One region of the Bradyrhizobium sp. S3.7.6 genome, then DNA from elsewhere that is predicted to be linked to it. Evidence: riboswitches for the same ligand, from Rfam matches in the RefSeq annotation. Region 1 holds a riboswitch; each other region holds the start of a gene.
The links. A riboswitch is a leader RNA that binds a small molecule or an ion and turns the genes downstream of it on or off. The one in region 1 is predicted to bind cobalamin.
Positions count from the first base shown of each region.

Region 2: linked by a shared signal. The riboswitch ahead of ACVJ5M_RS23355 (TonB-dependent receptor domain-containing protein) and the one ahead of ACVJ5M_RS33535 (TonB-dependent receptor) in region 1 are both predicted to bind cobalamin.
Region 3: linked by a shared signal. The riboswitch ahead of ACVJ5M_RS34950 (TonB-dependent receptor plug domain-containing protein) and the one ahead of ACVJ5M_RS33535 (TonB-dependent receptor) in region 1 are both predicted to bind cobalamin.
Region 4: linked by a shared signal. The riboswitch ahead of ACVJ5M_RS23370 (ribonucleoside-diphosphate reductase subunit alpha) and the one ahead of ACVJ5M_RS33535 (TonB-dependent receptor) in region 1 are both predicted to bind cobalamin.

Region 1 covers NZ_JBSSEQ010000001.1:6,855,332-6,858,533, forward strand. The annotation lists gene ACVJ5M_RS33535 (TonB-dependent receptor) at 1-1,687, opposite strand, end outside; cobalamin riboswitch at 1,805-2,006, opposite strand; gene ACVJ5M_RS33540 (histidine phosphatase family protein) at 2,078-2,650, shown strand; gene cobT (nicotinate-nucleotide--dimethylbenzimidazole phosphoribosyltransferase) at 2,657-3,202, opposite strand, start outside.
Region 2 covers NZ_JBSSEQ010000001.1:4,832,758-4,835,959, forward strand. The annotation lists gene ACVJ5M_RS23340 (hypothetical protein) at 1-68, shown strand, start outside; gene ACVJ5M_RS23345 (hypothetical protein) at 171-428, shown strand; gene ACVJ5M_RS23350 (hypothetical protein) at 541-762, shown strand; cobalamin riboswitch at 838-1,051, shown strand; gene ACVJ5M_RS23355 (TonB-dependent receptor domain-containing protein) at 1,166-3,202, shown strand, end outside.
Region 3 covers NZ_JBSSEQ010000001.1:7,188,941-7,192,142, forward strand. The annotation lists gene ACVJ5M_RS34935 (efflux RND transporter periplasmic adaptor subunit) at 1-177, opposite strand, end outside; gene ACVJ5M_RS34940 (FixH family protein) at 262-654, opposite strand; gene ACVJ5M_RS34945 (hypothetical protein) at 757-1,122, opposite strand; cobalamin riboswitch at 1,354-1,561, shown strand; gene ACVJ5M_RS34950 (TonB-dependent receptor plug domain-containing protein) at 1,762-2,922, shown strand; gene ACVJ5M_RS34955 (TonB-dependent receptor) at 3,004-3,202, shown strand, end outside.
Region 4 covers NZ_JBSSEQ010000001.1:4,836,950-4,840,151, reverse strand. The annotation lists gene ACVJ5M_RS23370 (ribonucleoside-diphosphate reductase subunit alpha) at 1-1,988, opposite strand, end outside; cobalamin riboswitch at 2,111-2,328, opposite strand; gene ACVJ5M_RS23365 (hypothetical protein) at 2,442-3,020, opposite strand; gene ACVJ5M_RS23360 (DUF6925 family protein) at 3,081-3,202, opposite strand, start outside.

The DNA of each region.
Region 1 (3,202 bases):
GGCTGAAGAAGGTCAGGCCCGGAACGGCCTCCCAAGTGTAGCCGATACGCCCCGTCGTCGGGACCCAGGACGTCGAGAACGGGAAGTTCGCCTTTTCCAGCCCGGCGGAGTCGGTCGAGTTGCGGTCAAGCCCGATATGCTCGACGCGCAGGCCGCCGACCAGCGCGAAGGTTCGCGTGAGCTTCAGCCGGTCCTCGAACGACAGCGCTTCGTTGTCGATGCGCGCGGTCTGTTGCTGCGTCGTGAGCAGGCCGTAAAGGCCACGGTCGGGATTGACGAGCGAGACGTAATCGTCCGGGAAGTTGGCCGCGCCTGGCCTGACGAAATCGAGATAGCTGGACGAAAGTGTCGTGACCAGGCGGTTGTCGAAGCCTGCGATATTAGCGTCCCAAATCAGGTCGGTAATGTTGCCGACAAGGCGTTGGCTATGTGCAACATAGAAGCGCTCGCGATCGACCATGTTCGAGTTGGGCAGGCCCGTACTGGCATTGAAAGCCTCGATCTCGTTGTTGAACCAGGTACGCTCCGCGCCATAGGCATAGGCTTGGCTTTTCAGCGTCAGGTCAGGCGCCAGCTTCAGTTCGAAGCCGCCGCGCAGCCACACCTCTTGTGCCACGTTGCGGTTGTCGAGAACGTTGTAATTGGTGTTGAAGGTACGATCGTCGATCGTGATCGCACCGAGCTTCGTTTTGTTGAAGTTCGAGACGTAATTGCCCGAAACAATGCCGCTCGTCGCATGCGAGCCGCTGAAGGCGATCGGTACCAGCGGTGCGCCCCAATAGGCCTTCGAGCGATCTTCCCGGTACTCGATCGCGCCCCACATCTTGAGGCTGTCGGAGATGCGGTAATTGAGCTGGCCAGACACATCCAACGTCTTGGTATTGGTGTCGTCGGCAAAGCCATTGAGCGAGGCGCGGCTGATGTCGAAGCGGTAGTCGAGCCCCTGCACGTTAGTGCTGCCGCCCGAGCCGTAATGGACGCCGAACGAGTTGAGCGAATCCCAGGAAAAGTCAGCTTCATTCCGGATCGGCCCGGTGTGTGGCTGCTTCGTGATCAAGTTGATTGCGCCACCGGCGGCACCTTCGCCCGACATCAGCGAGGCCGGACCTTTCAAAAATTCCACGGCTGCGAGATTGGCCGTATCCGTGATCCGCGAGGTCATGTTCTGCGGACCGATCTTGATGCCGTTGTAGAGCATGTTGATCTGGCTGTTGGTGAAGCCACGCATGGAGAAAGCCGCGGGCTCGGCCGGATTGTCGCCGGAGGTGACACCGACCGCGCCCTGCGCAACCTCCGACACGGTGCGATAGCCCTGCTCCCGCATGGTCGCGGCCGAGATGACTTCGACGGTCGCGGGTGTCTCCTGCACGGTCAGGCCGAGGCGCGAGGCGCTCTCGGCAACCACATTGGTGTTGAGCGGCGTCTGCGCCGCCGCGGTCGGCACGACGGGCTTGGCCGCGGCCGATGCGGCCGCTGGCCTGCGCGATGCTGCGCGGCGTGGGCTCTGCGCGTCCCGGGCCGCCGGCTTTGCCGGTTTGCGGGATTGGGCGGGCGACACCTCGACCGGCGGCAGCGGCTCGCGGGCCTGCTGCGCCACGGCGGCAGGCAGATCGAGGGTGGCAAATGACGTAAGCGCGGCGGAAGCGAGCAGGAAGCAACGCGGTCGTACAAGACGAATGGAAGACACAGTTCGGGACCTCGGTGTGACGTCAGTGGCACGTCACCGCGAACCAAGGTCCCATCTTCCGGCTTATGAGCCTTCCGATGAAGCCGAATGTCTGTACTCCCCGACCGACATCTTCGCGTGTGACCACGGCTGACGGCAGGTCTCCTGGCTCGCGGGTCAGTACCTTGCATCGCCTTCCCGGGACCGAGATACCCAGTGGCTCGTGACGCAAGATTCGCCGCTTACAGTTGCGGGGGCAGCCGCGGCATTGGGGACAAAATCCCCGCACCGCATTCCCTTTTCATCCCCACTCGGGGAAACCGTCAAAGCCATCTAGGATTACCGACAAGACAGAGTCAATGTGCCGGTGCGACGTTATTACCACAGCGACCAACTTCCCTGGAGATAGGCATGGAAGGCGAGACCTTCCTCTGGCTGATACGGCATGCGCCCGTCGACGGCGCCAAAGGGACGATCCACGCAGCCGACGCGCCCGCCGATCTCGGCGATCGCGTGCAGCTGGAGGCGTTGCGGCAGAGGCTTCCGCCAGATGCTGCGAGCTTGGCGAGCCCGGCGCGACGTACGGTTGAGACGGCGCGCGCGCTGGGACTCGAACCCGCGTTGGTGCCCGAATTCAGTGAGCAGGATTTTGGCGACTGGACCGGCCTGCGGCATGACGAGCTCGCGGCGACCGGCGGCGAGGCCTATGCGCAGTTCTGGAGCAATCCGGCGCGCGGCCGGCCGCCGGGCGGCGAAAGTTTTGAGGATCAGGTCGCGCGCGTCCGGCTGGGTCTCGCGCAAATCGGCGCCGGCTCAGCAACGCTCGTCGTGCACTCCGGCACGATCCGCGCCGCACTCTGCATTGCTCTGGATCTGACACCACAAGCGGCCCTGCGCTTCGTGATCGATCCGTTGTCACTGACCCGGATCGACCGGCTCGCCACCGGCTGGCGCGTCGTCGCGGTCAATCAGCGCGCGGCTTGAGCTGGATCAGGCCGGGCGATCCGGCACGTTGGCCTGCGCGAAGGTCGCCATGCCGTTGTGAAGGCTGCACGCGAGCCGCACCAGCGGCAGCGCGATGGCGGCACCCGATCCTTCGCCGAGCCTGAGATCGAGGCTGATCAACGGCTGCACGTTCAGCGCGCGCAGCACCAGCCGATGCCCCTGCTCCGCCGATTGATGCGACGGCAGCAGGAATGGCTGGCACGACGGGTTCAGCCGCACCGCCGCCAACGCGGCCACGGATACGATGAAGCCATCGATCAACACGGGAATGCGGGCTTGTGCAGCCGCAATGATGGCGCCGCAGATCGCCGAGATTTCGAGGCCGCCGACGGCGCACAGGATCTTTTCCGGCGAAGCACCTGCAACGCCATGCCGCACGATCGCAGCGTCGATCACGCGCGCCTTGTGCGCACGGCCGGCCGCATCGACGCCGGTACCGCTGCCCGCGATCTCCTCGGCACTGATGCCAAGCAGGCTCGCCGCAATCGCCGCCGACGTCGTGGTATTGCCGATGCCCATCTCGCCGAAGAT
Region 2 (3,202 bases), 2.0 Mb from region 1:
GCAAGGCGTGCGACCACGGCAACACCGTCACCTGCACCACGTCATGCACCCTCAAGGGTGCCCACTGAGCGGCGGCGCTGGCTGGAGCTAGCGCTGAGGGTGCTCGGGCACCGGAACGATTCACATGGGTTAGTCATTGAAGCGGCAGGCAGGACGCGGAGTCCTATGGAATGGGTATGCTCGATCCCGGTCGGTTCCTGGTGTCGTGCTCGCATTGCGATGCAAGCCCGATGGCGGCCAACGTCAAACGTTCGAGCTGGTCTTCGTCGCCGCACGAGGTCCGCTTCGTATGCCCGCGCTGTCGCTGCGAGGAGACCGCCATCATCTCGGCCTCCGGTGAGCTGACCCCGATCCGACGCATCGACGCTCCGCTGCGCGACGTCACCGCGGCCTGGGCTCAGGCCCAGCGGCCAAGAGGTCGGGCGTAGCCCGCCCGTCACAGGGCCAAGAGGGCGGGCGTAGTCAGCTCTGCGCAAGTTTTGGAACCCGGCCTACGCCGACGCGTTTCCGCTCCGACATCAACGCATCGAGGCCCTGCGAATGATCAGCGAGCATTTCGACACCCGCACCCGGATCAACATGAAGCTGGCGCTGGATCGGGTCTGCCGCAATCGCCCGGTCGGCGAGGACCATTGCTTTCGCAGGTCCGTTGCCGAGAACATCATCCGCTGCGCGCTCACGGGCCGCACCGGCATCGGCCAACTCGTCGATGCCGGCGAGCGGGCGATGATCAGGACGCGTTCGGAGCGGGAGCCGGCCTGATTGCGCCAGCTCAATCTCCGGTGCGGTGCTTTGACCGCCATGCAACCGGCCGATTGACTCTCCGCTTGCCTGCCCCCTAGATTGGTCGGTGACGGTTCTCCTCACGGAGATCAAAAGGGAACGTGGTGCGAGGTTTTCCCGATACCGGGATATTCTCAACGCCACGGCTGCCCCCGCAACTGTAAGCGGTGAATCTTTCGTCATATGCCACTGGGAATCTCGGTCCTGGGAAGGCGACGTAAGGTAACGACCCGCGAGCCAGGAGACCTGCCGTCAGCCGTGGTCACACGCGAAGATGTCGGTCGGGGAGTACAGACATTAGCTTCACCGGAGCAATCGAACGCTCCGCCGTGAAACCTCGTTCGCTGTGACGTGCCACTGACGTCATACCGAGGTTACAAGAGTGTCCCGTAATGTCTTTGCCGCCAGGCGCTTCCGCGCCGGCCTTGTCGCGTTCGTTTCCCTGTATTCGCTCGATCTGTCCATTGCCCAGGCCCAGCAGTCGGCATCGCCCGATCTGCTGCCGCCGGTCGAGGTCGCGCCGACCGAGCGTCCGGCCAAGCCGCGAGCCGCGCGGCCTGCGCCCGACCAGCCCGAGCAGCGGCGCGTCGCTCGGGTGCCGAAGCCCGGGCTGGTGCCGGCGTCGCCCCCGGTTGCCGGGGTATCCGCCGCCAACCTGTTTCCGACGGTCGTCGTCAGTCCGACGGGTATCGTCACTCCGACCAATCTGGTTGCGAGCTCGGTGACGGTTCTGACCGCCAGAGACATGGAGCGCGATCAGCGCCGGACCGCATCCGATGCACTGAGCGCGGTTCCCGGCCTCAACCTCGTGCAGACCGGCGGCCCCGGCGGACAGACGTCGATCTTCATGCGCGGAACGAATTCCAACCACACCAAGGTCCTGATCGACGGCATCGACGTCAGCGATCCCAGCAACCCGAACCGTTCGTTTGATTTCGGCCAGTTGCTCACCTCCGACATTCAGCAGATCGAAGTCCTGCGCGGTCCGCAGGGCGGTCTCTACGGCGCAGACGCGCTGGGTGGCGTGATCTCCATCGTGACGAAGAAGGGTGACGGTCCCGCCCGCGCGACCGGCTCGGTCGAGGGAGGCTCGTTCGGAACGTTCAACCAGACCGCAGGCCTGAGCGGTTCACAGGACCACTTCAACTATGCCTTCAACGTTGCGCATTTCCACGCGAACGACGTGCCGGTGACACCGGTCGAATTGCTGCCGCCGGGGCAGAAGGCGATCGGCAACTATTACGACAATATGACCTATTCGACGAAGCTTGGCGTCGAATTGAGCGAAAACCTGACGCTCAATAGCGTGGCGCGGTACACCGACGCCACCCTGCGCTTTACCGGAGACACCTTCGATCCCGTCACATCCGCGAGCTTTCCCGCGGCCGCGCAAAGCACGCAGACGGTGCACCAGCTCTTCACGCGCGGGGAGGCGGTCTGGTCCGCTCTCGACGACCGGATGAAGAGCTATTTCGGCGTCAACTACACCAATCACTGGAACTACAACATCTCGCCCGGCGACGCGATGGCCACGATCACGACCGGCGACCGCGTCAAGTATGATTGGCACACCACGACCCAGCTCGCGCCCAACAACAATGTCATCATTGGCGCGGAGCATGAGACCGAAACACTGCAAACGGCGACGGTTTCGGCGCAAAACGTCAACAAGGCCGGATATATGGAGCTGCAGTCCCAGTTCCGGGATCGCATCTTCTTCACGGCCAATGTCCGGCAGGACGACAACGAGCGGTTTGGAGAGCATCCGACCTTTCGTCTGGCGTCTGCCGTGATCGTGCCGGTCACGGATACGAAGTTCAAGGGAAGCTACGGCACGGGGTTCAAGGCGCCGACGCTCAACCAGCTTTACGTCAGCTTTCCCGCGTTCTTCTTCTTTGCAAATCCCAACCTCAGGCCGGAGGAAAGCGTCGGGTACGACGCCGGCTTCGAGCAACCCTTGTTTGGCGATCGCGTTCGCTTCGGGTCGACCTACTTCCGCAACAACATCACGGACCTGATCCAGAGCACGTTCGATCCCGTGACATTCACGAGCACCAACACCAATATCGGCAAGGCGATCACGGAGGGCACGGAGAGCTTCGTCGCGGCTGCGATCACGGACCGGCTTCGCGTTCGTGCCGACTACACTTTTACCCGCGCGGTCGATGCGACGGCGGGACTGGAGCTGCTGAGGCGTCCGAAGGAGAAGTGGAGCGCAAATGTCATCTGGAATCCGATCGATCCACTGACACTTTCCGCAACCGTGTTGCACGTCGGGAGTTTCGTCGATGGTAACCGCGACTTCAGCATTCCGCGTCTGCTGGCTCCGGCCTACACCGTCGTCAACGTCGCAGCCGAATATCTGGTCACCGACCAGGTGAAGGTGTTTGGCCGGGTCGATAATCTCGCCAATGTGCAC
Region 3 (3,202 bases), 330 kb from region 1:
CCAGAGCGACGCGCCGCTTGGATCGCGGTAGTAGAGCGGAGTTCGCTCCGCGGCGGCCGCAGCCGATGATATGTCGGCCTCAGCGAGCCAGCCCGCACCGTTCGAATGCCAGTAGTAGCCGGCCAGGACCAGGCCGCCGCCCAGCGCAAGTGCCGTCAGGAGACGCAGCGTTTTCATGTCGTGTATCCGCGCACCCGGGAGCGCGCGTCCGTGTGAAGGAAAAGGGGGAATGTCGGGCGCTGCCGGGCAGCGCCCGAACGCTCACTTGACCGCCGTGACGATCACCTTGCCGGTGACGGTCTCCGGTTCGCCCTGCACCTTCACGGACAGCGTCATCTGGTAGCGGCCAGCCATCGGCAGGTCCGTCTTGAAGGCGTACACACCAGGCTCCCTGGACGGCAGCGGCGCGACCGCCGATTCCATCTCGGCCATCCCGTCCGGGGCCATGTCGAGGCGGGTCTTGAAGATGACTGCGTCCGGTATCGGCTTGCCGGACTGCTTGTTCGTCAGGCGAACGGCGAGCGTGACGTCTTCGCCCTTCCTCATCTGCGGAGTGACGGGCTCGAAGGCGTAGTCGCCCGCGCCCGCCATCGCGGCTGAAGCGGCAAGCGAAAGGGTGGCGGCGAGAGCCGCGGTGCGGATTTTGGAAAGCATTGTCTTGTCCTCATGAATTGATCTTTCGCCGTGGCGCGTGAAGCGCGCACGTCAGTCGTCGTCGCGAGCAGGCATGCCGCTCGCGTCTCGGGCTTTGCGAGATCAGATTCGAGGAGGTCGGAAAGGAGGACTGCCGCCGCGGAAGGAAACGACCTGATCCGGGGGAATAGCCAACGTGCTGGCCATGACGGCGAGACGCTCGAACGCCACGGGCCTGACATCACCGAGCGCGATGATCCCACCGACGCAGCAGAAGCCCATCCCGCACTTGTAGCCGCCGCTATGGGAGCCTGTTCCCTTCATGTCGGGACAACAATCGTCCATCGACATGTCGGCGTCGCCGCTCATGTGCATGGCCGTCTGCATGCCATCCGACGACATTGCGAGGTTCGCCGCGGACGCGCCAACCGGCAGCATCGCCAAGGATATGGCGATGGCGACTGCCAGGATGGTACGGACGAACTGCATCAATATCGACTTACTTTGTCAGGCCGGAACTCGGCCTCAGTAGCATATTCGGGCACCAAAGGCAGTCATTGATCGTGGTCAAGCGTTCGTTACCCAGGCTGGTCCGGAGGCCGGGTTGGACGTTTCGACGCGGTCCTTCGGACTATCGTGCAAAACAGCAACACAAGGCCACCATCGACCGACCAGCCCGTCCAGCAGCCCGCGCGGATGTTGACGCGCTCATCCCCTGATGCCAGTTTCGTGATCGGTAGTGTCCGCAAGGACTCTTCAAGGGAATGCGGTGCGTCCACCTCAGTGGGCAATTCCGCGGCTGCCCCCGCAACTGTAGGCGGATAGTCGACGACCAAACAAACCACTGGAGCCCCGCTTGGGCCTCTGGGAAGGTGGTCGAAGGCGATGACCCGCGAGCCAGGAAACCTGCTGCCAGCCATGGTCACGCGCGAACGCATTGGGCGGGGTGCCCTGATGTCGGACAAGTAGCCGGTGCATCCGCCGCCTGGGGCGAAGGTGGATGACTAAGGCAACCGCGGTGACGGTTTGTTTGCGTCGCCGCAGAGCGTTGTTGTGCAACATTTTCATTTCCGTGCTGGCGCAAGGCCAGCGTTATCGCGTGCTTTCCTGATTACTCTGCTCTCGTCGGTGTCCTTGTCGTCCGCGGCGCTCGCGCAAAGCGCGGCGCAGGACAACCGCTCCCGGGAGGTCGGCCCGGTGATCGTGTCGCCGCCTGCGCCGCGACAGGCTCCTGCCGTCAGCCCCGGCACTCAGAAGCAGCGCGCCGCCCGGCGCGCCGCGGGACGCAATCGTGGCGCCCCTGCTGTCGCCGTTCCGGCCACGCAAGCTCCGAGCGGCCCGGTGCAGACGCCGCTCAACACGGCAGCCGTCACCGATGTCGGCTCCCGGCTCGGCATCACGGCGCGCGAGATGCCGGCGACCGTCGAGGTCATCAGTCAGCGGACGATGCAGGACCTGGGCATCCGGACCACGACCGACGTCGCCAAGGCTGCAGTCGGCGTCACCGGCGGCGATGCGCCCGGCGCGCCCGCCATCTTCTCGATGCGTGGCTTTTCCGGCGACCAGATCTCCACGCTCTACAACGGCATCCCGATCGGGCCGTCGACCATGACCGGCCGTCCCATGGACGTGGCTGGCCTCCAGCAGGTCGAGATCATCAAGGGACCGGACTCGCTGGTGGCGGGCCTCGGTGCGACCGGCGGCGCCATCAACTACGTGAACAAGGCGCCGCACACCGGACCAATCGTCAACGACGCCTTCACCTCCTACGATTCCTTCAACGGCTATCGCGCCGGTTACGGATCGGGCGGCAGCACGCTGATCAACGGCCTCGACTACCGCTTCGATATCAGCCATTTCAACAACAAGGGCTTTATCGACGACACCTATTCGAAGCTCAGCAACGTCTCGGGCCAGCTGAACTATCGCGTCAACGAGAACCTGAAGATCTGGGGCGCAACCGAATACAGGCAGGACAACGACCGCTTCTACTGGGGGACGCCGCTGGTGCCGGCGAACGCGCCGGGCATCGTGCCGACGTACGGCATCGTGTCCGGCGTCTGGAGCAACTATTACCTCGGCGGCGGCACGCCGGTCCCGGTCACCATCGACGCGCGCACGCTGACCACGAACTACAACGTGCTCGACAATCACAGCGGCGCCAACGAGCTCTGGCTGCGCAGCGGCTTTCAATGGGACATCACCAACAACATCTCGCTGAAAAGCCAAGTCTACGGCTATGACGCCCACCGGCACTGGTTCAACAACGAGATCTCGTCGTTCGACTAGACCGTAGGCAATTTCGCAGGCGCGCAGAGCATCTACCGCGAGCGCCTGGCGCTCGATCACGCGCAGCGGCTCTACGGCAACATCACCGACCTCACCGTCAATTCCAACGTCGCCGGAATGGACAATCGCTTCGTCGCCACCGTGGCGGCGAGCAGCAACCAGTTCAACGTCTCGCAGGACACGTTGTTCTTCAATGACTACGTCGATCTCCTCAATCCGGACCGCGGCCTCTACGGCCCGCGCAGCGACGAGAAGATCTACACCCATCTCGACACCACCT
Region 4 (3,202 bases), 2.0 Mb from region 1:
AGGCCGAGCCCGACGGGACGATGACGCATGTTGGAGCGGCGCGCTTCGGGGATCGTGTAGAAATTGATGTCGATGACGTTGTCGAGCATCCGGACGGCGGTGGTCACCGTCCGCTTCAGCTTGGCCTGGTCGACACCATCGGGCCCGACATGGTTGAGCATGTTGATGGAGCCGAGATTGCAGACCGCGACCTCGTCGGCCGAGGTGTTGAGCGTGATCTCGGTGCAGAGGTTCGAGGAATGGATCACGCCCACGTGGCGTTGCGGCGAACGCAGATTGCAGGGGTCCTTGAAGGTGATCCAGGGATGACCGGTCTCGAACAGCATGGTCAGCATGCGACGCCAGAGGTCGCTCGCACGCACGGTCTTGAAGACGCGCATGCCGCCGGCTTTCGCCCTGGCCTCATAGGCCTCGTAAGCCGTCTTGAACGCCTCGCCATAGAGATCGTGCAAATCGGGCGTCTCGTCAGGCGAGAACAGCGTCCATTCGCCATCGGCATCGACGCGCTGCATGAACAGGTCCGGCACCCAATTGGCGGTGTTCATGTCGTGGGTGCGGCGGCGGTCGTCGCCGGTGTTCTTGCGCAGGTCGAGGAATTCCTCGATGTCGACGTGCCAGGTCTCCAGATAGGCGCAGACCGCGCCCTTGCGCTTGCCGCCCTGGTTGACGGCAATCGCGGTGTCGTTGGCAACCTTCAGGAACGGGATGATGCCCTGGCTCTCGCCGTTGGTGCCCTTGATGTGGGCGCCGAGACCACGCACCGGCGTCCAGTCGTTGCCAAGGCCGCCGGAATATTTTGCCAGCAGTGCGTTGTCCTTGATCGACTTGAAGATGCCGTCCAGGTCGTCGGACACCGTCGTGAGGAAGCAGGACGACAATTGCGGACGCAGCGTACCCGAATTGAACAGCGTCGGCGTCGAGGCCATGAAGTCAAACGATGACAGCAGATCGTAGAACTCGATCGACTTGGCCTCTCGGTCGATCTCGCGAACCGCAAGACCCATCGCTACGCGCATGAAGAAGGCCTGCGGCAATTCGATCCGCTTGCCTCGGACGTGCAGGAAGTAGCGGTCGTAGAGCGTCTGAAGCCCGAGGAACTGGAAGTTCAGGTCGCGCTCGGGCTTGAGTGCAGCCGCGATCCGGCCGAGGTCGAAGCGGGCCAGTTCAGGATCGAGCAGTTCGGCAGCGATGCCGGTCTTCAGATAGGCCGGGAAATATTCGACGTAGCGCATCGTCATGTCGGCCTGCGAGGCGGACGTCGGCACGCCATGGACGTAGGACAGCACCTCGCCGCGCAGCTTGTCCAGCAGCAGGCGCGCGCTGACATAGGCGTAGTTCGGCTCCTGCTCGACCAGCGTGCGCGCGGCCATGATCGAGGCCAGTGCCAGTTCGTCCTGGCTGATGCCGTCGTAGAGATTGCGGGTGGTCTCGGTGAGCACGGGTGCCGCGGAAACGCCGTCGAGGCCGGCGCAGGCTTCGCCGATAATCAGCGCGAGCCGCTTGGTGTCGAGACCAACGCGCGAACCGTCGGCGAGCGTGACATGAAGTGCCGGCGCGACAGCGGGCGTCGCTTCCGCGGCCGCCTCCTCGGCGCGCTGGCGCGACCGCTCCTCGCGGTACAGCACATAGGCGCGTGCGACCTTGTGGTGCTCGCTCCGCATCAAGGCGAGCTCGACCTGGTCCTGCACGTCCTCGATATGGAAGGTGCGTCCCTCGCCTGCCCGCCGCATCAACGCAGTGACGACTTCGGCCGTCAGCTGCTCCACGCTCTCATGGACGCGGCGCGAGGCGACCGCGCTGGTGCCTTCGACCGCAAGGAAAGCCTTGGTCATGGCGACCGCGATCTTGGCGGAATCGAACGGCGAGACCTTGCCGTTGCGACGGATGATCTGCATCGCCGGCTCGCTCGAAGCAAGCGCAAGCGATTGTGGACGCAAATGAACGATGGGTGCGGAAGCGGTGTCCGCGTCGTGCAGGTTCAGTGACATCAATGGGCCCCGTGATGCGCGCGTTGTGTTTGAACGGGGCTGTAAGGAAGGACGCTGCAGAAACGCCGGCGGCAGAGTTGCCGGGCGGTGCATGCAAGCGACCGCCGGACACCCCGCCCGTGGACGTTCAGATCGTCGCGGCAGGTCTCCTGGCTCGCAGGTCGTCGCCCACTTCCCGTCTTCCCGGCGCGAAAGGCACCAGTGACGATTGTTCGGAAGCAGCTCGCTGCTGACAGTTGCGGGGGCAGCGCCGGAATTCCACGCTCTCACGCGGTTCACCGGCTTCCCTCTTAGCCACTAAATCTTGCGATCCAGCGGAACCGTGACGCCCACATGTGGTGACATATGCAGCCGGGTGTCAACGATTCGTTGCGGGTCATGAGCCCTGTTCCCTGTGGAATGCGGGAATTCCCGCCGGGCTCGCGCAACCCTTGGGATGACGCACATCCAGCATTACGCGTTCCGCATCGCGCGCCCGAACGGATCGACCAGGCGGACGATCTCGCAGGCGGCGACGAGGCCGGCGAGCCAGACGGCGCTGGTCAGCCCGATGCGCGTCACGATGGCCGCAGTGAACGCGCCCTCTCCGCCAAGGAACGGCGTCGCGGCAAGCAGCGCGAGCTCATAGGCGGCGTAGGCGGCGACGAGCGCGATGGCCAGCATCAGCGGCGTGCGGCCCTGCGGCAGCAGGCGGAGAACGGTCGATGCCGCTGCCGTCGACAGCAACGCGGCAGCACCGATGACAAAGCCCCAGGCGATGGTGCTGCCATCGATGGGATAGTGCAGCACGCCGAAGCCGATGGTCTGGTTCACGAGCCAGGCGCCGGTGACGACGAGCAGCGCCGGACGCATCGGCAGCATCGCGGCGGCGACGACGGCGAACGCCGCAAACGGCGTCGCGCAGGCAAGCGCGAAGCTCGCGAGCGCGCATGACACCGTCAGCAGCGCAAAGCAGAACATCGGCGCAAGGCGCGAGGTGACCGGATGAAGGCGGAAACGGTCGGCGTGGGGCGGCAGGATGGTGACAGTCATGGAACGATCTCCTTATGGGATTTGTAGCACATTTTGTTGGAACGCGGCATCACGTCTGACTCAGTGAAGAGCCTCCATGGGATCTTCAGTCTCGGCTGGATCGCGACGGTCGTAGGCGGCAAGCCAGGCGGCGAGTGTCGCGGTGTGCGGCTCCATGGCCGCCAATTGGCGCAAGGCCACGC